One region of the Desulfofundulus salinus genome, then DNA from elsewhere that is predicted to be linked to it. Evidence: riboswitches for the same ligand, from Rfam matches in the RefSeq annotation. Region 1 holds a riboswitch; each other region holds the start of a gene.
What was found. Region 1 has a riboswitch for cobalamin ahead of D7024_RS06225 (ABC transporter substrate-binding protein). Riboswitches for the same ligand answer to the same signal wherever they lie in the genome.
Positions count from the first base shown of each region.

Region 2: another riboswitch for cobalamin. It lies ahead of cbiD (cobalt-precorrin-5B (C(1))-methyltransferase CbiD); the one in region 1 lies ahead of D7024_RS06225 (ABC transporter substrate-binding protein).
Region 3: another riboswitch for cobalamin. It lies ahead of cobU (bifunctional adenosylcobinamide kinase/adenosylcobinamide-phosphate guanylyltransferase); the one in region 1 lies ahead of D7024_RS06225 (ABC transporter substrate-binding protein).
Region 4: another riboswitch for cobalamin. It lies ahead of cobT (nicotinate-nucleotide--dimethylbenzimidazole phosphoribosyltransferase); the one in region 1 lies ahead of D7024_RS06225 (ABC transporter substrate-binding protein).

Region 1 covers NZ_RBWE01000001.1:1,215,029-1,217,225, reverse strand. Annotated here, with positions in the region: gene D7024_RS06230 (FecCD family ABC transporter permease) at 1-203, opposite strand, end outside; gene D7024_RS06225 (ABC transporter substrate-binding protein) at 262-1,362, opposite strand; cobalamin riboswitch at 1,562-1,839, opposite strand.
Region 2 covers NZ_RBWE01000001.1:1,820,254-1,822,450, forward strand. Annotated here, with positions in the region: gene D7024_RS09280 (DnaD domain-containing protein) at 1-40, shown strand, start outside; gene D7024_RS09285 (ATP-binding protein) at 60-800, shown strand; cobalamin riboswitch at 804-1,090, shown strand; gene cbiD (cobalt-precorrin-5B (C(1))-methyltransferase CbiD) at 1,217-2,197, shown strand, end outside.
Region 3 covers NZ_RBWE01000001.1:1,070,174-1,072,370, forward strand. Annotated here, with positions in the region: gene D7024_RS05555 (translation initiation factor 2) at 1-7, shown strand, start outside; gene D7024_RS05560 (DUF3842 family protein) at 151-567, shown strand; cobalamin riboswitch at 613-785, shown strand; gene cobU (bifunctional adenosylcobinamide kinase/adenosylcobinamide-phosphate guanylyltransferase) at 893-1,495, shown strand; gene D7024_RS05570 (cobyric acid synthase) at 1,544-2,197, shown strand, end outside.
Region 4 covers NZ_RBWE01000001.1:2,232,846-2,235,042, forward strand. Annotated here, with positions in the region: gene cobT (nicotinate-nucleotide--dimethylbenzimidazole phosphoribosyltransferase) at 1-940, opposite strand, end outside; cobalamin riboswitch at 1,300-1,452, opposite strand; gene D7024_RS11455 (ferredoxin domain-containing protein) at 1,529-2,059, opposite strand; gene D7024_RS11460 (flagellar assembly protein A) at 2,077-2,197, opposite strand, start outside.

The sequences.
Region 1 (2,197 bases):
AGGGAGCGGGGAAGACGAATCTTCCAGATCACCGCTTGAAAGGTGGTATTATCAACAGGCTGGTGCAGGACGACCCGGTAGACCTCTTTTAGCGGTACGGGTACTGAGCCTAAACTGAGATTTAAGAGAAACAGGGCCCCCACCAAGAAGGCAAAAATAATGATAAAGATATAATATCGGCCTGTCTTTTCCTTGAAAAACACCTTCACTCATCTCCCTGATTACCGGGACCCGGCAGGCCGGGTCCCGGTGGTGCAACACTTACTTATCCGGCAAACTCATAAAATGCCTGGGTTGGTAACCAGACCAGGAAACAGGGTAAAACATAGCAGCCAGGTCCTCAATTTGCTCGTCTGTTTTATCCATTGATTGATAGTACCAGGGCTGAGCACACCAGATTCTTTTTTCTTTTACCGGCTTGATATCTGCCAGGACCGGTGCTTGTTCTAGAAGTTTGGCAATGGAGGTGATGCCGGTTGACTGGGGGCTGAAAGGTATAATGAAAATATCTGCATCCTTGCCTCTGGCATAAAATTCCTCCAGGGTGATATTGGCATTGCCCGTAGCCGAACCGCCAAGGTCCTTGAAGACGTAATCGCCTCCGGCCATTTCAATCATCCTGGCCACGTAAGAGTTGCCGGCAGGTACGTATACTTTGCCCTTAAAGATGCTCCCCCAGAGGACCTTGGGCCTTGTCCCGGCAGGTACCTTCCTGGCCACCTGCTCGACGTTAGCGACCACCTGGCGGAAGTAATCATCTGCCTCCTTTTCTTTGTTGTAAAAGGCGGCCAGGAACTTCACCCATTCCACCCTGCCCAAAGGATGAGACTCCAGCCACTCGTTATCCACGGCGTAGGGGATGCCCAGTTCGTTTAACTTCTGGGCAAACTCCGTTCCGCCCATGACGTGCGTGTAGGTAAAAACTACATCCGGGGAAAGGGCCTTGATTTTTTCATAGTCCGGGGCACTGTTCTTGCCCAGGAAAGCAACCCGCCCCTTTTCCATTCCTTTCGTTACTTCGTCAATGTACCAGTCTTTTTTCTCCGTGGTTACCCCGGCAATGGTACCCAGCACCCCGAGCGGCCTGAGGAGGGCGGCCTGGGTGGTCGAGCCAACAACTACCTTTTGTACAGGAGTATAGAAAACCGGAAGGTTCCCGTAACCCGCGGGCGGCTTTTTGCCCCGGGGTACCAATAGCAACTCTCTCCCGTCGCCGTCAGTTACCTTTTTGCAGCCGGCAGGTAGATTTTCGATGCTAAAGCCAGTGGCATACTGCAGACTAACCTTTTCCCCCGGCCTGACCTTCTCCGCGCTACAACCGGCGAGGAGGATTATTAAAAAAATTAGGAAAAAGATAGACAAAATTCTCCCATATTTAGGATACATGGCCAAATCAACTCCTCTAAAAATTTCTGAGCAAAAGGCTATAATCCACCTGCTCCAGGAACCTCTTCTGCCTGGTGGCACCAGGATTTAAAACTATATAAAATTGAAAACCCCGCTGCCGAAAAGCGGGGTAAGGCAAAGTACTGGCTTACCACCTCCCTATCCGCGTAGGCAGCATGGTAGATAAAACGGGGCAGGTCTCCTGGCTCGGGTTCATCGGAACTCCACGTCTTCCCATCCAGCACTCAGCCATGTTATGGTTCCCTTCGCCGTATCCTTATTCGTAGCAGTAACCAGTTTCTATCAAAGCAGAAAATTTTACTGAGTGCTGGACAGTGACATAATGTGGGGCCCTTCCCCTCACAGTGGCGGGACCGCGCCGGATTTGCACCGGCTTCCCTTTTCAGCCTGCCCCCACCAGGGAAGCAGGACACCCCGTTTCGCACTATTTAGTTGAAAAAACCACGAAGACCCCGGCGTCAGAGTTCAAGCCCTTCGCGTAACATGAGAACGGGACTAAAAAAAGAGCGGGGCATGTGGGGGTGACCAGGCCCCACATGCCAGGACGAAAGGAGGTACAGCATGCAGGGTTGACCAGACCCCTGCATACCCGTTGAGAAGGAGTCGGACCCGTTTACCGGGGATCCCGTCCGGCAAACAGGTATAGGGTTAAAAGCTAATGCCAAGGTTTAGCTTAGACCCTCGAAAGTTGGAAAGACGCTGCCTATCCTTACGGTTGGCCTCGCACCGGGGAAAAACAAGAAAACCATGAAAGCCTGCCTCCTTCCTCTGGAGGGAAACAGCACCTTCA
Region 2 (2,197 bases), 610 kb from region 1:
CCGGAAGAAAGCACTTTTGAAAACGCTATACCTCAGTTAATTAGAAAGGATGCCGGCCAGTGAAGGCCTGTCCTGTATGTGAAGATCGGGGTGTGGTGATTAAAAACAATGTAGCAGTTCCCTGCCCGTGTAACAAGCAGAGGGCACTGGTCAACCGTTTTAAAGAAGCAGGGTTACCGGAAGGCTTGCGTTACCACACCTTTGACAAATTTAACTTTAAGTATTACTCGCGATTGCGAGTAGATGCGGAACGCAAGCTGACCTATTATGAGTCGGCCCGGCGTACTTTCCAGGCAGCCCAGGACTTCGTGAATAATTTTAAAAACGACCGGCATATTGACGGTTTGTTGATTACCGGCCCAGTAGGCAGTGGAAAGACATTCCTGGCCGCCTGCATAGCCAACGCCCTGTTGGAAGCAGAAGTGCTCCTACTGTTTGTGGTCGTACCGGACTTGCTGGACCGCCTGCGTTCAACTTATGACCAGAACCGCCAGGGTGGAGATTATTCGGAAAAGGATCTCATGGATGCCGCAAGGGAAGTACCCCTTTTGTTTTTAGACGATCTGGGTGCCCATAATTATACCGAGTGGACCAAAAATAAACTTTATTCGATCTTAAATTACCGCGTCAACCATCGCCTCCCCGTAATCATTACCACCAACATCAGCCTGGAAGATTTGGGCGAATATTTAGGAGAAAGAACCACTTCCCGTATTTGCCAGATGTGCTGGCCTTACCGGTTACCGGTTGAAGATGACATTCGCATGGTCCAGCGCAGGGAAAGGCTCCGGGAAGGTTAAAAACTAAATATATGCGGGGCAGGTCCTCAAAGGGGATAATAGGGAAGACCGGGGAGCAGGTGGATCCTGTTTAAGCCGGCGCGGTCCCGCCACTGTAACCGGGGAGGAACCCGCAAAGTGCCACTGGCCCAGCACTCACTGATGAGCTGCTACATCCGATGGTATGCTTGTTCAGCAGTGAAAATATAACAGCATGGTTTAACCGATGTCACTGGTGAGTGCTGGACCGGGAAGGCGCGGGCATCCAAAGATCCGGGAGCCAGGAGACCTGCCTGCCCCTTTCACTGGAACATGCCCTTTCCTAAAGGGTAAAGCCAGTGGTAGGCCTTTCTATCTTCGCGCGAAAGATAGCAGGCGTAAAGACTCTCCACACGCCCCTACTTTTGCCGGGCGTGTTTTTTTCAGGGGGAAACAAGGTGGCTAAGCCTTTACGTAACGGAATAACGACAGGAGCCTGTGCCGCTGCGGCTGCCCGGGCTGCCACGGAGTTGCTTTTTCACGGCACAAAACCTGCTCAGGTCATTTTGGTCAACCCCATGGGACAGTCCTTAACGGTACCCATCCACCAGGTAGAGGCAATAGCCGGCGGCACCAGGGCGGTGGTGATCAAAGACGGAGGAGATGATCCCGACGTTACCCACGGTCTGCCCGTTGTGGTCGAGGCCCGCCCCGCCCCAGACGGAATTCGCCTTCACGGAGGTCCTGGTGTAGGGCGGGTAACCAAACCGGGGCTGGCGTTGGCCGTAGGCGAGCCCGCCATTAACCCTGTTCCCCGGCAAATGATTAAGGAGGCTGTGGCCGCCGTTCTCCCTCCCGGACGGGGAGTGGAACTAATGATCAGCGTACCCGGGGGAGAATTGATAGCCAGGCGCACCCTGAACCCCCGCCTGGGGATTGTGGGGGGTATATCCATCCTGGGAACTACGGGTATAGTCCGGCCCATGTCCGAGGAAGCGTTTAAGGATTCCCTGCTCCCCCTTCTGGACATGGCCAGGGCGGCAGGCTTCCACCAGGTCGTCCTTACTCCGGGGCACATGGGCGCCCGGATAGCGGTGGAGGGATACGGATTTCCCGCCGAAGCCGTGGTGGAGATGAGCAATTTCGTAGGTTTTATGCTGGAAAGCTGTGTGGAAAAAGGCTTCTCCGGCGTGTTGCTCTGGGGGCACCACGGCAAGCTTTTAAAGGTAGCCGCCGGCATTTTTCATACCCACAGCCGCGTTGCCGACGCCCGGCGGGAAACCCTGGCCAGTCACGTTGCCCTGATGGGTGGTGAACGGGATCTGATCGCAAGCATTATGGAAACCGGCACCATTGAAAGTGTGGTTGAGTTGCTGGCGGAACACAATTTCCTGTCTGTTTACCACCAGCTGGCTTGCCGGGCCAGCCAGCGGGCCATG
Region 3 (2,197 bases), 140 kb from region 1:
CGGTTAAACCGGTTTCATACCGCCTTCGCAGCGCCGGCGGGATCCGGTCCGCAGCGGGCCGGGGTGTACATCTTACGTGAAGCACCGGTGTAAGCGGGGACAAGCCCCGTTTAAGTTGTGTTTAAAACTAAAGGTTTAGGAGCGAATATTATGCGTATTGCTGTAGTGGACGGGCAGGGTGGCGGTATTGGCAAGCATATCATGGAAAGGTTGCGCCGGGAATTGCCCGAGGATGTGGATATTTTGGCCCTGGGAACCAATGCCCTGGCTACTTCGGTGATGCTCCGGGCCGGTGCTAACGAGGGAGCCACCGGCGAAAATGCGGTAATCTACAATGCGCCCCGGGTAGACCTGATCGTGGGTCCGGTAAGCATTCTTTTCCCCCACGCCATGATGGGGGAGTTAACACCGGCCATGGCCGCGGCCCTCGCCGCGAGCCCGGCAAAAAAAATTTTGTTGCCCCTGGTGCGGGGATCTGTGGAACTGGTGGGATTGCGTGCCGAACCCCTGCCCCATCTGATCGAAGAATTGATCCAGCGCGTAAAAGAATACGTAGAAAAATTTTAACTGTGAAGAGGATTTTCTTTTAAAATAGCGAATTAGCCAACAAAATAATTTTCCTGGCCCGCAGGTGCCCCAACGGGGAGAATAGGGAATCAGGTGAAACTCCTGAGCGGTCTCCGCCACTGTAACCGGGAAGCAGCCCTGCAATGCCACCGCCAGGGAAGGCGTAGGGCAGGTGATGATCCGGGAGCCAGGATACCTGCCTGCGGGTGCCTTTGACCCCTTCGTGAGAAAAGGGGCTTGGCGTATGTTCGGGGCTAGGGACTGGCCTGGCACAAGTTTCCCCGGTCTTTCGAAGGCTGGGGTTTTTGTTTTAAGGGGTGTTGTTATGGCTCTGGTGCTTGTTCTTGGCGGAGCCAGGAGTGGCAAGAGCAATTTTGCCGAAGAACTGGCCGCTTCTTCCGGTTCAAGGGTTGTTTATGTCGCTACGGCAGCCGCCGGCGACGACGAAATGGTCCGCCGGATCGTTAATCACCGCCGGCGCCGCCCTGCCGGCTGGCTTGCTGTAGAAGAAACGCACCAGCTGGAAAGGGTTATCAGGGAATACGAAAGAAAGGCAGACGTCCTTTTAATTGACTGTTTGACCATGTGGGTGACCAATCTCTTGCTGGACGAAAGTCTGCCCGCCTCCGGCGGTACGGCGGAAGATAAAGAAAGTTTCATCCTGGAACAGGCCCGGCAATTGGGCAGGACTGCGGCCGCTTCGCCGGCCCGGGTAATTATGGTAGCCAATGAGGTAGGATTGGGCCTGGTACCGGACAATGCCCTTGGCCGTTCGTTTCGCGATGTGGCGGGGCGGGTAAACCAGCTCCTGGCTCAAGAGGCGGAGGAGGTTTACCTGGTGGTGGCCGGTCTGCCGGTAGAAGTAAAGTCCCTGGCGGTTAAAAACCGCGCCGCGCGCCGGGGTTTCTTTACGACCGAGGGGCTTTGAAGCATCCTTGTTTTATTTAGTACGGATACTCAAAAAGGAGGGTCTTTCATGCTGGCCAGGACCATTATGGTGCAGGGAACCGCTTCACACGTGGGCAAAAGTGTCCTGGTGGCCGCCCTTTGTCGCATCTTTTACCAGGATGGCTACCGTGTGGCTCCGTTTAAGTCCCAGAACATGGCCCTGAACTCTTTTGTAACCCGGGATGGGGGTGAAATGGGCCGGGCTCAGGTGGTGCAGGCCGAGGCTGCCGGGGTAGAGCCGCATGTGGACATGAACCCCATTTTGCTCAAGCCCACGGGACAGGCCTCCTCCCAGGTGATTGTCCTGGGCCGGCCGGTAGGAAACCATTCCGCCCGGGAATATCATAACGGCTATGCCCAAAAGGCATGGGAAATTATATGCCAGGCCCTTGATCGGCTGCGCCGCCGTTATGAGATTGTGGCCATAGAGGGTGCCGGAAGCCCGGCAGAGGTCAACCTCCAGGCTACGGAAATTGTGAACATGCGGGTGGCCCGGCTGGCGGAGGCCCCGGTGCTTCTTACCGCCGATATAGACAAGGGTGGCGCCCTGGCCGCGGTGGTTGGCACGCTGGAATTGCTTCCGGAAGAGGATCGGCGGCGGGTGGCGGGGATCATTATCAATAAGTTTCGCGGGGATTTAAAACTTTTCCAGCCGGCGGTGGACTTCCTGGAAGCAAAAACA
Region 4 (2,197 bases), 1.0 Mb from region 1:
GGCGCATGTTCAGGTAAAGCATGGGTACCAGTCCTAAATACTCCAGCATCAAACGATGGCCCTGTTCGCCGGAAAGATGAGAAGCAATCATAAATTCCTTCACCCGGGGCTGCAGGGCAACCGCCACCATGGCCGCCGCAGTGGTAATAAAGCCGTCGATGACCACGGGCACCCGCCGGGCGGCTGCCCCCAGAATAACCCCGGCCAGGCCGCCAATCTCCAGCCCACCCACTTTGGCCAGCACGTCCAGAGCGTCTGCTGGATCGGGCCGGTTCACTTCCAGCGCCATGGCTACCACTTTTATCTTCTGGCGCAGAACCTGGTCGTTGACCAGGGTGCCCCTGCCGGTAACCTCCTCGGGGGTATAACCACCCAGCACCGCGGCAATGGCGCTGCTGGGAGTGGTGTTTCCGATGCCCATATCGCCAAGGCCAATCAAAGTGGCTCCCCGGTCGATCTCCCCCTGGACAACCTCAATACCCACTTCCACCGACCGTACCGCTTCCTCCCGGGTCATGGCCGGGCCGCGGGCAATGTTCCCCGTCCCGGGACGCACTTTCCGGTTAAGCACACCGGGGTAATCTACCGGCACCGCTACTCCCACGTCCACCACTACCAGGCGGGCGCCGGCCAGCCGCCCCAGCACGCCGATACCGGCCACCCCCGAAAGGAAAGCCGGAATCTGCTGGTGGGTGATCTCCTGGGGCGCCACACTCACTCCCTCGGCCACCACACCGTGATCCCCGGCCATAATGATAATCACCCGGTCGCCAACCACGGGGCGGGGGTTGCCGGTAATACCGGCCAGTTGGACGGCCAGCTCCTCCAGCCGGCCCAGGCTGCCAGGTGGCTTGATCAGACTGTCCAGCCGTTTTTTGGCTTCAGCCATGGGCTCCAGGTATAGCGTTCCCACTTCGGCAATGGTCTTTTCCAGCAGCAAAACGATCAACCTCCCACGTGTTAAAGTTCAGATTAAATTAAAAAGTCCACAGCCCGAACAAGGCCGTGGACTTTACCATCATCCAGCGGTGAAAGAATCAGCAGGCAGGTCTCCTGGCTCCGGTTCCTCACAACCAACCGCCTTCCCAGCCAGCACTCACCAGTGATATGATTAAACCATGCTGTTACATTTCCATTGCTGAAACAAGTGCCATCGCATGTATCAGCTCATCAGTGAGTTATCCCCACTTTCCAACCTAGCCGGTTTTGGCCCTCGTTCGCTCCGGTGAGCCTCGCGGGCCAAACTAATACTCGGCTCAAGTCGCTCGCTACCCAGCCAACCGGCTGAATAACTGGGGATACTTCAGCAGCTCATCAGTGAGTGCCTTGCCAGTGGCTTATACCGTTGGAGGTTGCTCCCCGATCACAGTGGCGGGACCGCTCAGGATTTTCACCTGATTCCCTATTCTCCCCCGGTTAAAAACGGGGGCACCTGCTGATGTTTAATATTTGCCTGTTGATGTAGTTGTTAGTTCTACGTGCCCGGATATTTTTCCTGCCATGAATCTGAAATTAAAATTTACCGGTATCACTTTACCGGGCGATCAAAATAAATGTTCTTGCCTGTAGCAGAAATGGGAATACCCACCACAATGGGACCCTGGAGTAAACCCATCTGGCGGGCCACCGTACCCACCCGGTACATGATCCGGTTGTCGGCGTTAAAGAGGCTGGCCGTTTTGACCGCCGATCCCAGGGCAATACCCACATCTAAAAGACGCCAGGCGCACAGAGGTCCAGGAAACTCCGGTCCTTCGTGGCTTTGTAAATCCTCACACCGGCTGTAACCGCAGGCTCCGCAATTTAAACCTAAAGGCTTGTTTTCCGTCAGGGAAATGAGCAATACTGCATCGGAGCGGCGTACATTATCGGCATCACGGTCGAAATTAACCTTGCCCCGCTCCCTTCCAAAGCGTTCCATTTCATCAGCCAGCCGGGAGAGCTCTTCTCCCGACAGCACCCGGGTACCCACATAATCCTGGCCGAGCCCCTTGGGAGCGGTCCGGGCCGACAGGGCCATCAATTGAGCGACCATTAAAATAGCCTCGCGCAAACCCATCACCTTCCCTGATTGCATTAATTTCCGGGGACAATATCCAGTTCTCCCTCTTTATTGAGACGGGCTTTAAAGGAGCCCATTTCCTGCGTAAGAACCAGGCGGCGCTGCCCCACCTGCACCACGGACCCTGGGAAGGCC